2 regions of the Sphingomonas pollutisoli genome follow, and region 2 is predicted to be linked to the other one. Evidence: riboswitches for the same ligand, from Rfam matches in the RefSeq annotation. Region 2 holds a riboswitch; the other holds the start of a gene.
What was found. A riboswitch is a leader RNA that binds a small molecule or an ion and turns the genes downstream of it on or off. The one in region 2 is predicted to bind fluoride.
Positions count from the first base shown of each region.

Region 1 (6,929 bases), on a different contig from region 2:
CGCCGGCGCCGGCGGCGAGCGGCTCGATCGCGGCGCGCGCGGCATCGATCCTGCCGGGCGCCGGGTCGCGGTGAGCGCGGCGGCGCGGTCGGGCGAGGACGGCCTGACCTGGCTCGACGTCTCGATCGATGATGCGCCGGCGGGACGCATCGCGCTTGCCGACACGATCGATCCCGATGCGGCGCGAACCGTTGCCCGCCTCCGCCGGGCAGGCGTCGCGGTGATGCTCGCGACCGGTGATGGCGAAGGCCCTGCGGCGAGCGTCGCAGAGGCGACCGGCATTGCGCCGGCCGACGTTCACGCCGGCTGCACGCCAGCGGACAAGGCGCGGCTGGTCGCCGCCGCGTCGTGGCCCGTGATCGTCGTCGGCGACGGCGTCAACGACGCGCCGGCGCTCGCGGCGGCCGATTGCGGCATCACCGTCGCGCGCGCGCATGCCGCCGCCACGGCGACTGCCGGGCTGGTGTTCGAGGAAGGCGGGGTCGGCACGATGATCGCGGCGTGGACGCTCGCGCGCCGCACCGCGACGATCATCCGCCAGAATTTCGCGCTGGCGTTGCTTTACAACCTTGTCGCCCTGCCGCTCGCGGCGATCGGTCTGATGACCCCGCTGATCGCGGCGGCGGCGATGCTGGCAAGCTCGCTATTGGTGACGGCGAACGCCATGCGCGTGCGATGAGCAAGCGCCGATCATGGTCGATGTGTGGGATCAGCAATCGAGTATCGCTCAATCGCCTTCTTGACGGGTCCACCACCGCTGCAATTCCGCACGATCGAGCTTTCCGTCTGTTGCGAGAAGATTGATTTTCCAATGAACGGAATCGATGTGCTCGCCGCTAGCCTGGATATCGAAATAGGTGCAGCTGCTCACCGCGTTGCTATCCTGTTGCCGACAATGAGCGCCTGCGGTGCGGAGCATCTCCACCGCGCTGTCGAGTGGCGTGCCAGCAGGTATGGCGCTGTCGATCACCTGGGCGGCCGGCGCGAGATCGGCCGCCGGGCTGTAATGCGGCTCGGTGACCGAATCGAGTGGCGACAGATACGGATCCTGGGGCATGGTCGCCTCGATATGCCGCATCCTGAACGGTGCCGCGTCCTTGGACGTCGTGGCGACGGCCGGCGTTCCGAGGGCGGATGCGATGAGCGCGGCAGCGACGATTGACTTATTCATGGTCTGTCTCCTTGTCGCCGCCGATTATGGGTTGCCCGTTCCATCAAGAAAAATGGATCGTCCTCATCGTTCCGATCATGAAGGAAGATTGATCGCGGTCGCCAGTTCAGTTGCATGGGCGATCGACAGGCGCTGCCCGCTAAGGCCGTCTCACGATACGTCGCGACCGCGCAGCCTCTCGCCCGCCTTCCTGAGCGCTTCGCCGATCCGCCTGACAATCGCCGGATCGGTGCAGACATAGGTCGGACTGGGATGCGGCATCGTCAGCACCGCGACCTCGGGTCGATGCGCATGAATGACAGGCGCGGCTTCGGCGGCGATGCGCCCTGCGAGCACGACGACCTCCAGGCGCGGCAGCAGATCGAGCAGCGGCGGCAGCAGCGACAGCCCCTCGGCGATCTCGCCGCGCCGGAGCGCACGGTTGCGGGCACCGGGGGCGTGCACGATCCACGGCACGGTGTTCCACAGTAGCATGTCGGCGCGCGCGATGCGGGCTTCGTCGAGAAAACGGCGCAGGTTGCGCGCGGTGCCGGTCGGATTGTCGCGCGAGACGAAGCGGACCGGCGCGCGGCCCGGTCCGGGCGTTTCGAGCAGCAGCAACAGGCGCGCATTAGCACCGCCGTCGAGCGGATCGACGTGCGGCACGCGGCGACCGCCGACGAGCAGCCTCTCCCGCCACGCCTCGATCGGGCGAACGTGGTCGGCCTCGAGGCTCGCAGCGCGGGTAGCCGCGGCCTCGGAATCGTCGAGCAGCGCAAGCGACCGATCGGTCATCCCGATCGGAACGACCACGAGAACCCGTTGGAGCGATCGCTCCCAGGCGCCCATCCTTTGCGGCATCCACTTGCCAGGAGGCTATCATGGCCACGCAGCTTCGACATGACGACATCCTACACGCTTCTGCCGCGCCCGTCCGTCCCCGTTTGACGCTGGTCCCCGACGCCGGCCCCTATGACGACCTCGAGCGCATTGCGCCCGGCGTGGCGTCGCGTGGCATCCATCCGGGCGTGCTCAAGGCGCTGGTCGGCTGCTACGCGGCGATGCTGGCGAGCTTCTGGCTGTTCTTCGCGCGCGACGCGGCAGCGGGATTGGTGCTCACCGTCATCACCGTGCTGATGATTATGTATTTCGGGCTGATCGTCGGCGGCATCCTGCTCGCCGACAGCCCGGCCCCGGGCGAGCGGCAGCGCAGCTTCGCCGACTTTCTCGCCGGCCCGGTCGACATCGCGACGGGCGTCGTCAGCGGCCGCGAGGCGATGGCGCAGATCATCTTTCTGCCTGCGGCGATGCTGCTGCTCGCCACCGTCGGCGGGGTGATCGCCGCTCTCTCGCGCTGATCGATCGTCCCAGCCGATCGGAACGACAGGCAGCGATCGTTGGAATGCCGCCCGACCGGGGGCCAAGGTGTCACTCGAAAGGAATTGTGATGACTTCGCTAGCGCTTACCCAGGACGAGACGCGCCCCGCCATGACAGGGATCGGAGGTGTGCTGCCGGGTCTGCTGCTGTGCGTCGGCGTGACACTCACGGCTTATGCCTTACAGTCAGCGGAACAGGCATTGTTTGGCCGCGCATGGCTCGAGGCGCTGGTGCTCGCGATCCTAATCGGCACCGCGATCCGCACCGCCTGGACGCCAGCCGCCAGATGGTTTCCGGGGATCGATTTCAGCGCCAAGCTACTGCTCGAGATCGCGGTGGTGCTGCTCGGCGCGTCGGTCAGCGCGGCGACGATCCTCGCGGCCGGGCCGGCCTTGCTGATCGGCATCGTCGGCATCGTCGCGACCGCGATCCTGGTCAGCTTCACACTCGGCCGCTTTCTCGGCCTGTCCAAGCGGCTGGCGATCCTCGTCGCGTGCGGCAATTCGATCTGCGGCAATTCCGCGATCGCCGCGATCGCGCCGGTGATCGGCGCCGACGGCGACGACGTCGCCTCGTCGATCGCTTTCACCGCGGTGCTCGGCGTCGCCGTGGTGCTGGGCTTGCCGCTGCTCGGCGTCCTGATGGGGCTGAGCGGGATCGCCTATGGCGCGCTTGCCGGCCTCACCGTCTATGCCGTGCCGCAGGTCATTGCCGCCGCCGCGCCGCTCGGCGCGCAGGCGGTGCAGATGGGCACGCTCGTCAAGCTGGTCCGCGTGCTGATGCTGGGGCCGGTATGTCTCGTTTTGTCGCTCGTCGCGCCCAAATTGCGCGAGGAATACGACGAATTGGCACCGCACGTCACCGCGGGCGATCGGCCCAAGGCGGGGCGTCCGCCGATCCACCACCTCGTGCCGTGGTTCATCATCGGCTTCCTGGCGCTGGTCGGGCTGCGTTCGGCGGACCTCGTGCCCCACGCCGCGATCGCGCCGATCGGCGAAGCGGCAACGGTGTTGACGGTCGTTTCGATGGCCGCGCTCGGGCTGGGCGTCGACGTGCGCACCGTCGCCAAGGCGGGCGGTCGCGTCACCGCTGCGGTGATCCTGTCGCTGGTCGCGCTCGGGGGTATCAGCCTGGCGCTGATCACCGTCCTCGGCATGACGCGCTAGATCCCGGATGCTGCGTCGAAAGCGACCGCGTGAGGAGAATGCGGCTTCCAGTCACGCCGAGCTTGGGGCGGGAACTCAAGGCTTCCGGTCGTTCTCTTCCTCACGCCGCTTCTGGCGCTCGTGCTCCTCGAGTTCTTCCATCTCGGCGACTTCCGGATCGACCGGGGCCTGCTCGTCAGGTTTGTCGGACATTTTATTCCTTGCCTTCCAGGGAGCGACCGTAACGATCCGCTACGCCAACCGACGTGCGAGCAGAAGCATTGTTCCGAGTGCGGCGATCGACAGCACGAAACTGCCCACCGTGTAGAGCAGCGTGAGAACCAGATTGCCTCGATCCCACAGCGTCACCGTATCGAGCGCGAACGTCGACCAGGTCGTGAAACCGCCGAGAAGCCCCGTCGTCAGGAAAAGCCGCAGATCGGCGTCGCCGGAAACTCGGAACGCGAACAGGCCGACCAGCAATCCCATCGTCGCGGCGCCGACGACGTTCACGAACATCGTCCCATACGGAAAATCCGGGCCGAGCAGCCTCAGCGCCGCCAAGCCTGCCAGATGTCGTAGCGCCCCGCCGATCCCGGCGCCGAGGAACACGATGATGACCGACCGCATGGCCTACCTCCAATATAATGTGAGATAGGAGTCATCAGCCCAAAACGGGCGGTTCGGCGAAGCCAGGCAGATTCCATTGCCGCTGTCGGCATGTCGCGAAAACCTGGGAGACGTCAAGCATCCATGATCCGGTGGGCGCGTGATTCGACGGGCAACGAGCCGTTACACGTGACCCTCCCCGGTATGGCCGTGTGCGACTTTCATCATCGCGTCATGATCCTCGGGCGCAGTGGCGACGGCTGCCTTATACGCAGCGGGCGTCATACCCGGCATCTTCTGGAGGAACGCGACCATGTCCCAGATCAGCGCATCGGGATGGGTCTTACCCCAGGCGGGCATGGCGGTGAGTTTGACCCCGTGCTTGATCACCCAGAATTGCTGCGCCGGCGTCAGGTCGGTGCCCTTCGCCAGTTCGGGCGCTTGCGGGTAGAGTCCTCGCGAAATCTCGGTCCGCTCGGCGCCGGGGGCGAGGTGACAGCCCTGGCACATCTCACCGTAGAGCCCGGCGCCCGCTGACACATGCGCCGGGCTTTCAAGATCGGCGGGCACGGTAATGCCCCGCGCATGCGCCGCGATCGATCGATCGCGCAGCCCTTCGAGCATCGTGTAGACCGGGCGCGAGTGCGGCGCATCGGCGCCGATGTTGTAGATGCCAGAATAGATGAAGACAGCGATCAGCAGCACGACGACGATCGTGGCGATCGCGACGAACGGGCCGCTTGGCAGATGATGGCGAAGGGGCTTGCGCGAGTCGGCCATGAACGATCTCCTCTAGAACCAGGTGCGGATGCCGAACACGAGGCTCGTCATGTGCGGGCTCTCACCGTCGGCGCGGGCATAATCGGCGGTGCGACCGACCTTTGCTTCGTAGGAAATACCGACATAGGGCGCGAACTGGCGGCTGATCTCGTAGCGCAGTCGCAGGCCCAGCTCGGCGGTGGAAAGGCCGACGCCGATCCGGTTCTTAGGCACATTTTGCGCCGCGAAATTGATCTCGACGCGCGGTTGCAACACTAAACGCTGCGTGATCTGCTCGTCATACCAGCCCTCGGCCCGGCCGAGCACGTCGCCCTTGGTCGACAGGAACAATGCCGCCTCGGTGTCGAACTCGTACGGCGTCAGGCCTTCGATGCCGATCGTCGCATAGGTCTGCGTCGGTGTCGGCTGGAAATCGTGGCGGATGCCCGCCTGGAGATCGAAATACGGCCCGATCGCGCGACTGTAGAGCGCTTGCACCTCGGCCGCGTCGACACCCTTGCCGAACGTGCCGTCGCCCTCCGATTTCACTACGAAGCGGTTGAGGTCGCCGCCGAACCAGCCCTCGCCGTCCCAGCGATAGCCGTCGCGGCCGTTCCTGATCTGCAGCTCGGCGAGATTGAACATCGCCTGCGAGAAAGTCTCGCCGCCATTTTCGTGTCGGAACGCCGCACGGGCCGGCTGCATCGCCGCCGCGCCGAAGCTGCGATCGGCATAGCGATCCATCGGTGGCGCGGGCGGTGGCGCGTTGCCGGCGGGAAGATCGGTGCCGGTCGGCGCGGCCTGCATCGGCATCGGCTGGGTCATGTCCATCCCGGGCATCGTCGATCCACCCGGCGCAGGCTTGCCCGACATATCCATGCCCGGCATCGCCTGCATCTGGTCGCTGGTGGTGGGCTGGGCCATGTCCATGCCGGCCATCGCGTCCGTCGACTGGCCGGTCGCGCGAGACCGCGATGGAGCCTTGCGCCGGGCCGCCGAGCCGGATGACGGCTTCTTCTTCACGATGGCCGGCTTTTTCTTCGGCGTCGCCTTCTTCGGCATCGGCTTAGACATGTCCATGCCGGGCATGGTCATGCCCTGCATCGACTGCGCAGTCGCGGGGCTCGCGGCCAGCGCGAACGCGCTCGCGGCGAGGATCAGCGCGCGGTTCATGCCGCGTCTCCCGTCTTGCGGACCGAGACGACGCGCATCATCCCCGCCATCATGTGATAGAGCAGGTGGCAGTGGAACGCCCAGTCGCCGGGCGCGTCGGCGGTCAGGTCGAACGCCACTTTGCCGCCTGGGGCGACGACCACGGTGTGCTTGCGCGGGGCATGATCGCCGTGCCCCGTCACCAGCTCGAAGAAATGGCCGTGCAGGTGGATCGGGTGCGCCATCATCGTGTCGTTGATGAGACGCACGCGGACGCGCTCGCCGTCGTGGAACGGGATCGGGTGCGCGGCATCCGACATCTTGACCCCGTCGAACGACCACATGAACCGCTCCATGTTGCCGGTGAGGTGGATGTCGAGCGAGCGCGACGGCGCGCGCACGTCGGGGTTGCGCTCGAGCGCGACGAGGTTGGTATAGGCCAAGACGCGGTGGCCGACATTTTCGAGGCCCTGCCCGGGCTCGCCGGTGCGATCCTTCGGCATCGGCGCGATGGTCGAGACGCCGGCGCCCTTCTTCACCCCCGGCGCATTGTCGAAATCGCGCATCGACATCGACGACATCTGCATGCCGCCCGACATGTCCATACCGCCGCCCTGGCCGGACATGTTCATGCCCTTCATGTGGTGCCCCGCCATCGACGTGCCCTGCATGTCGCCGTGCGCGGCCATCGGCATGCCGGCCATACCGCCCATCGCAGTCGCGGATTTAGACGGC
Region 1 covers NZ_JARFNJ010000021.1:18,426-25,354, forward strand. The annotation lists gene PX554_RS24860 (heavy metal translocating P-type ATPase) at 1-679, shown strand, start outside; gene PX554_RS24865 (hypothetical protein) at 728-1,171, opposite strand; gene PX554_RS24870 (uracil-DNA glycosylase) at 1,322-1,963, opposite strand; gene PX554_RS24875 (hypothetical protein) at 2,032-2,508, shown strand; gene PX554_RS24880 (YeiH family protein) at 2,598-3,695, shown strand; gene crcB (fluoride efflux transporter CrcB) at 3,927-4,304, opposite strand; fluoride riboswitch at 4,323-4,394, opposite strand; gene PX554_RS24890 (c-type cytochrome) at 4,467-5,063, opposite strand; gene PX554_RS24895 (copper resistance protein B) at 5,076-6,215, opposite strand; gene PX554_RS24900 (copper resistance system multicopper oxidase) at 6,212-6,929, opposite strand, start outside.
Region 1: another riboswitch for fluoride. It lies ahead of crcB (fluoride efflux transporter CrcB); the one in region 2 lies ahead of PX554_RS20540 (hypothetical protein).

Region 2 (6,929 bases):
CCGCATCGGGGCGAAAATCTTCCAGCCCATGGGCGCGGCGGCCGCTACGCGTCAGTTCGTGCAACTCCATCGAGCGCGACACCCAGCGCCAGTCGCTTTCCCGGTCGGGAAAAAGAAGATAGGCCTTCATTTCCTGAGCCGTTCCGCAATTTGCACGCGGGTCAGGCCATATTTGCCGGCGATCGCCCGGGCATAAGCAAGGCCATCGGCCGGCCGGCGGTCCAGCCGATAGGTTCTTCGCGCTGGATCGTCCGGATCGACCCCGCTGACCATGCTGATCATGGTATCACTCATCTCGCTCAAACCGTCGATGAAGCTCACCCATATGCATAGCAGGTCGAGTGTGACGAGACGTTCGGTGATCCGCTCGCTGAGCAGCTTGGCATCGCGAAATGTCGTCGAGGCGAAGAGTTCGTTCATGATGATGATGCTCTCGCCGCTTGCGCTGCTCAGGACCGCCTGCATGCGAACAAGCTCGTCCTGGAGCTTGCCGTTGGCGCTGTTCGCCACCTCGGGATGCTCGAAATGCGTCAGGATTCGATCGAACAGGTGCAGCCGCGCCGCGCGGCCGGGGACCGGAAGTCCCAGGCAGGCAAGATGGTGAAGCTGACCGAATAGGCGCGCAAAGGTGGTCTTGCCGCCCTGATTGGGGCCGGACACGACGATGATCCGCTCTCGTCCCGCCAGGGAAAAGCTGTTGGTGACGATCGCATCCTCGCCGCCAAGCAGCTTCTGCGCGAGCGCAAGATCGAACGCCTCGTCAGCATGGACGTCCTTCGCCGCGACGACATCGGGCAAACAGAAGCTGAGGCCGCTGCTCTTCAGCGGCGCGATATGATCGAGATAGGTGAGGTAGAATTGAATCTCGCGATCGAAGCGAACGACAATCTCGTCGCCGAAGCCCGCGCCATATCTGGACGCGAACTCGCCGAGCGCGGAGAAAGGGCTAGGGAAAGCACGCGCCACCTCGCTGAGAATGCGGCCCTCGATGAAGTTCAGCTCCTGCTCTTCGGGAATATGAAACCCGAACCTCTCCTCGTCCCCCTGAGCGAAGCGTGCATAGCTGTCGACGATTATGGCTCCATAGTCTGGCTGCCCCTCGAAGGGATCGATCCGCACATCCAGTCCGCGAATGAGGATCGTGTACCGGATGGCGACAAGCTCAGCCGAGACATCTTCTGCCTCGCCCGCCAGCGCCTGAAATCCCGCGGACTGCACATAGTCGCTGAGAAATCGCTGCCAGTGCCGCAAACCGGTTGATCTTGGCGGACCGGCGTCGAGATCGGCCTTGAGCCGCGAAACGCCCTCGCAATAACTGCGTGCGGCTTCCAGCACACGCGCCTGCTTCTGAAGCGGGTGGCGATGCTTCTCCGCCCGTCCCAGTCCTTCGCGCATCCGCCGCATGGCGCCCGCGAACGCGTTCAACTGTTCTCGAAGCGTGTCACGTTGCAGATCACCTACGACTGCCTGGCGGTATTGGATATCGTCGAGGCTGCCGAGCGCCTCGCGATAAAAGGGGACGAGGTGGTATTCCTCTCGCCCTTTGGTGGCGCTCGCCACGATCTGGTCCAGATAGAGATCCCGAAAATGAGCCGGCTCAGGAACATCGTTCTCATGTCGCTTCCGGTCGCTAAAGAGGATCGAACCAAAGGGTGAATCCGTCGATCCCGCCGACGGCAGTTCCGACGTCTCGTCTTGAAAAAGGCGCGCGACGCGCGGGTCCATTACGGGCTCCTACCGTTTACGACTTGCGGCAGGAGTCATCAGCCCAATGGGCGGTTGGTTCAGGCGGACTCCATCGCCCATTTCACAATCCCTGGAGGGCGAAGGCAGTTCCCGGCGCCACGGCCTCCAATTCCCAACGCAGAGTTGGCCTTCGGACTTTCCTGTTCTATATCATGGGAACAAGGGATGGGGTTCCCCTTTGTAAATGCCGCCGTGGCTGATGACTCCTGCCAAGACGCCGATCGGCGGGAGCACGGTCATGAACCTCGAGACGGGCCCAGTCCCCGAAACCCCTCGTGCCCGACATGATCCAGGCGATGGCTCGTCCGCGGAAGCGACAGTCTCGCGACTACGCCGCCTCCATGATGGCGAGGAAGCGTTGAGCGATGTGGTCGCGCTTGGGGATGCGGCGCGCGTGCCGCTTGAGACACTCCTAACCGAACGTGAGCCGAGCGGCATCTATCAGCCTCGCATTCTCGCAGCCCGGGCGCTCGGTGCGATCCACGCTAACGACATCCTTCTCGAATTTCTTCAGAATCCCCGATTGCTGTCCGACGCCGTCGAGCGTGCGGGCGAGGAGGCAGTGATGAACGGCGCCGCGGAAGTGCTCGCTCAAAACCGTTTCGAAGCGGCATTCGAAACCCTTCGCGCAATCGTCGCTGCCAGGCCGCATCTCATCGGCACCGTCCATGCGCTCGCCGCCTTCGGACGCGCGGCGGCCATTCCCGAACTGGTCACCGCACTTGGCGACGACGGCAGCCGCCACGCCGCTGAGGAAGGACTTCGGCGTTTAGGCTTGCCCGCCTCCAGATGCCTCCTTGATCGATTGGAACGGCTCGCAGCCGACCAGAGCAGGCACTTTGAGACCAACGTCCGTCATCGCCATGCCATTCTGGCAATGCTCCTCGCGCTAGGCCTTCCACCTGGCGGCTGGCCTGTGGTCGTGCCTTTCATGAACGATCCTGATGAACGCGTATCCGCCGCCGCGTGCGGGATCGCGCTTGTCCATGGACCGCCGATCGCGCGCTATGATGCGCTCAAGCTGCTCCAGCAGATCGCCCGGACCGCCGACCTTCGCCTTCGGATAGAGATAGACGAGATCCTGAAGTGCGCTGACGCCGATGAAATCGAGGACAGCCGACGAATATGAGGAGCTTGGCCGATCGTTCATTCTTCCGGGTCTTCGATCTGCTCGTTGCGTCGGCGAACCCGAATGGCAGTGCGAAGCGAACAAGCTGGAAGATTGCCGGTACGGTCTGGAACCGCGAACGGCACAGCTTCAGCGGCGCCAGCCATTCCTTCTCGATGGAGACGATCCTGGTGGAACATGACGCAGCGCCCAATTGGTCCCTGCTGATCGTGAAGGAATATTGGTGGCTAGGCGCCCAGGACAAGCCGCTCCGGGACTTGCGCTGGGCGAAGATCGTGAGTGGGAGTTCGCAAGCCGCGCTTAAATGGTTCAAGGCGCGAGGCGAAATCTAAAGATATTTGGGGTTTGCCCGTCGTCCGCCTTGGGGGCGATGGACGCCGCCGTTTGGCGCTCCCTACGTCCATCGCCCGCGGCCATTTGCCACGGATGACCCATCTCCATGACCTGCGACCTCCTCGACGAGTGTGACATCCGGCCAGGGAATAGCTCGCCGCGTTCACCCGAGCAGGAGCAAGGCGCCTATCACGGCTGGGATCGGCCGCGTCCGAGCGAGTACTTTCATAAAACTCAAGAGCGATCTCTTTCTAGTCCAATGAACTGGCAACGCGGCTTCGCTGCGCGCGAAGAGCGATCGCCCACCATAGCAAAGCCCAGCTCCCGCCGATCACCCACCCCGCGATTACGTCAGTGGGCCAATGGACGCCGTTATAGACCCGCGAGCATCCAATCAGGGCTGTGAACAACATCGCCGCCACCAGGACGTAGATCCGGGTCGCACGCGCCGTTTGAGCCCGAGCGAGCAGAACCCCGAGCGTCAGGAACACCACGGCCGAGTTCGTGGCATGTCCACTCGGGTAGCTCAACGAATGTATCTCGACGAAATGGGGGACGATGGTCGGTCGCGCACGCGCAAAGCTGACTTTCAGCAGCTGCCCGATCAGGCTTCCGCTGATCGTCGCGGCTGCGATCAGCGCTGCGGTGGTCCACTTTTTCGCTGCCAGCAAATAGCCAACGACCGAGACGGTCAGCAGCGTGAGCGCAGTGGCGCCTCCCAAGGCGGTGATGTCGACAAGAACGGGCTGTAGCCAGGCGGGGCCGATCGGCACGGCGAGATTGCGCGGCTGACGCAAGGACAGGAGGAGCCAACGGTCGAAATCCGAGGTTCCGTCCTCGCGGATTTCGGAGCCTAGCCGGATGACCACAAGCAGCGCGGCGGCGACAATGATGAATGCGACGATGAGCGTTGCTTCGCGTTTCACAAAAGCCAGCCGCGACACGCTCATTGTGTCTCGCGGCATTCGGGAAGACGAGCCGTCCGCGTGCTCGACAACCGGAGGCATGGGGTTCGGCACCGCTTCAACCAAGGGCCAGGCACGGGGCGATAAGGGCGATCCCGGCCCAACCCCGCACGGATAGAGGCTCGCCCAGGGAGTCGATTGCGATTACGCTGGTGCGATGAAGCGTCGCGCGATCCGAGCCGACTTGCGCGACCCCAACCTTGGCGAAGATGACGGCGAGCGTCGCGAAGGCAGCGGACAGTAGCGCCCGGAGTAGCCAAGAATGCGAGAGAAATGGTATGCGTGCAAGATTCATCGAACTCGGGATCCCATGCACCTGGCCTAACGCTCGAGAGCCATTTCCGGCAAGATATCTCCATACATTCTCTCAGCCCGGGCCGAACATTGGGAATTCCTAACCTGACCCCAGATCAGCCGGTCAGCCGCGGCAAGCGCGGCGTCGGTGAAACGCGAAACATGGCGTGTTCGATCATCCGACCAACTGCCAGATTCCCCATGCTCCGACGGGAAGAATGAGGAGGAGCGCCCAAAGAACCCCGCGCGTGGGCGTGCGTCGCCAAAACACCCTGGCGTACAGCAGTAGAAAAGCGAGTGCGATCGCCTTGCCGAGAAACTCTGGAGGAAGTGTCGGACGACCTCCGGTGAGGATCCAGTCGGTGCTCGCGGCAGCTACGATGCTCGCGGCCGCCAATATGAAAGCAGCCGGAAGCCGTTGTGCGATCGGCCCTCGCTTACCCTCCTCGAACGTCAATTGAACCGCGCCGGGTTCGCCGGAGGCCATTGGATGTGAGTCACGCTGCCATATCGATGTTGTCCGCGGCAGCATAATATTGTTCTTCGGCTTCGGCGGGCGGGATGTTGCCGATGGGCTCAAGCAAGCGGCGATGGTTGAACCAATCGACCCACTCGAGCGTGGCGTATTCGACGGCTTCGAAGCTGCGCCACGGGCCACGCCGGTGGATCACCTCAGCCTTGTAGAGTCCGTTGATCGTCTCGGCCAAAGCGTTGTCATAGCTGTCGCCGACACTGCCGACCGACGGCTCGATCCCGGCTTCGGCAAGCCGCTCACTGTATTTGATCGAGACGTATTGGCTGCCGCGATCGGAGTGATGGATGAGACCGCCGCTGCGCGTCGGTCGGCGATCGTGAAGGGCCTGCTCAAGGGCGTCGAGAACGAAGCCAGCATGGGCGGTTCGGCTCGCTCGCCATCCGACGATCCGCCTGGCGAACGTATCGATGACGAAGGCGACGTAGACGAACCCGGCCCAGGTCGCGACATAGGTGAAGTCCGAGACCCAGAGCATGTTCGGCGCCGGCGCGCGGAACTGCCGGTTGACGCGATCGAGCGGACAAGGTGCTGATCGATCGCCGATCGTAGTACGCACCGGCTTGCCGCGGATCACGCCCGCCAGCCCCATCGTACGCATCAGCCGCGCGACCGTGCAGCGGGCGACATCGAACCCCTCGCGCCGCAACTGCCGCCAAACCTTGCGGACACCATAGACCCGGAAGTTAGCTTCGAACACGCGCCGCACCTCGATCCTGAGCGCAGCATCGCGTCGCGCCCGCGCCGAAAGGCGCAGTGGATCCCGTCGCTGCGCGACATGGGCATGGTAGGTTGATGGGGCGATCGGCAGAACCCTGCAGATCGGCTCGACCCCATGAACAGCACGCTGATCGTCGATGAACGCGATCATCGCTTGAACGGGCGGTCGAGCTCCGCCTGAGCAAAATATGCCGACGCCTTGCGCAGAATCTCGTTCGCCTGGCGCAACTCGCGGTTCTCGCGCTCCAGAGCCTTCAGCTGCGCCGCGACATCGCTCGGCACACCGGCGCGGGCGCCACTGTCGATCTCCGCCTTCTTCACCCACTCGTGCAGCGTCTGCGCTGCACAGCCAATCTTCGCTGCGATCGACACTACCGCCGCCCAGCGCGACGGATGGTCCTTCTCGTGTTCCAGCACCATCCGCACCGCCCGGGCGCGGACCTCAGGTGAAAACTTGTTCGTCGTCTTGCTTGTCATAGCCCCTTACTCTCAGGAGTTGGGGCCTCCGACAAACCCGGCGCGGTTCAAATCCCGCGATGATCACGAGCAGAATGAACGCGACTGGCAGGAAGAAAAGTATCTGCGGCAATGGGCCGTAAATTGTCCAGACAGTCACCAGCGGGACATCAACGTGGGCGGGAGTCACGAGCCCCGGATCGCTATCAAGCAGTGTTCGGACCATCTTGCGGGTAACTTTCGACCCGAAACGCGCCCGCGAGCGAGGCGACGAAAGCGCGTGCCGCTCATGCCGCCCTTACTTCCCTCCATCTCTCGCGTGTTCCGATCGCCGGATGGCCTCCATGATGATGCTAGCTGCCTCGTCAGGGCCGACCCATTCACTCACCGTCGCCCACTTCCCCTTCTCGAGGTCCTTATAGTGCTGAAAGAAGTGAGCGATCTGGTCCCGAAGCGTTTCCGGCAGGTCTGCGTGGTCTGCCTTGGAAAAACTGGTCCAATTCTGAAGAGAGCCCGTCGGGCATGAGAATTGGAGAATTATATGGGACGTCAGCGATTTACGCCGGAGCAGATCATTGCGAAGCTGCGTGAGGTGGAGGTGCTGGTCGGGCGGGGCTCGACTGCAGTCGAGGCCTGCCGGCAGATCGGGATAGCGGAACAGACGCTGTATCGGTGGCGCAAGGAATATGGTGGCCTGAAGGTCGATCAGGCTCGACGGATGAAGGATCTGGAGCGCGAGAATGCGCGGCTGAAG
Region 2 covers NZ_JARFNJ010000011.1:28,569-35,497, forward strand. The annotation lists gene PX554_RS20525 (MutS-related protein) at 1-130, opposite strand, end outside; gene PX554_RS20530 (MutS-related protein) at 127-1,425, opposite strand; gene PX554_RS20535 (hypothetical protein) at 1,447-1,656, shown strand; fluoride riboswitch at 1,748-1,812, opposite strand; fluoride riboswitch at 1,899-1,962, shown strand; gene PX554_RS20540 (hypothetical protein) at 2,105-2,875, shown strand; gene PX554_RS20545 (hypothetical protein) at 2,881-3,207, shown strand; gene PX554_RS20550 (phosphatase PAP2 family protein) at 3,460-4,158, opposite strand; one part of gene PX554_RS20555 (IS3 family transposase) at 4,965-5,899, opposite strand; AL1L pseudoknot at 5,796-5,912, opposite strand; one part of gene PX554_RS20555 (IS3 family transposase) at 5,899-6,196, opposite strand; gene PX554_RS26715 (inorganic diphosphatase) at 6,474-6,836, opposite strand; one part of gene PX554_RS20560 (IS3 family transposase) at 6,717-6,929, shown strand, end outside.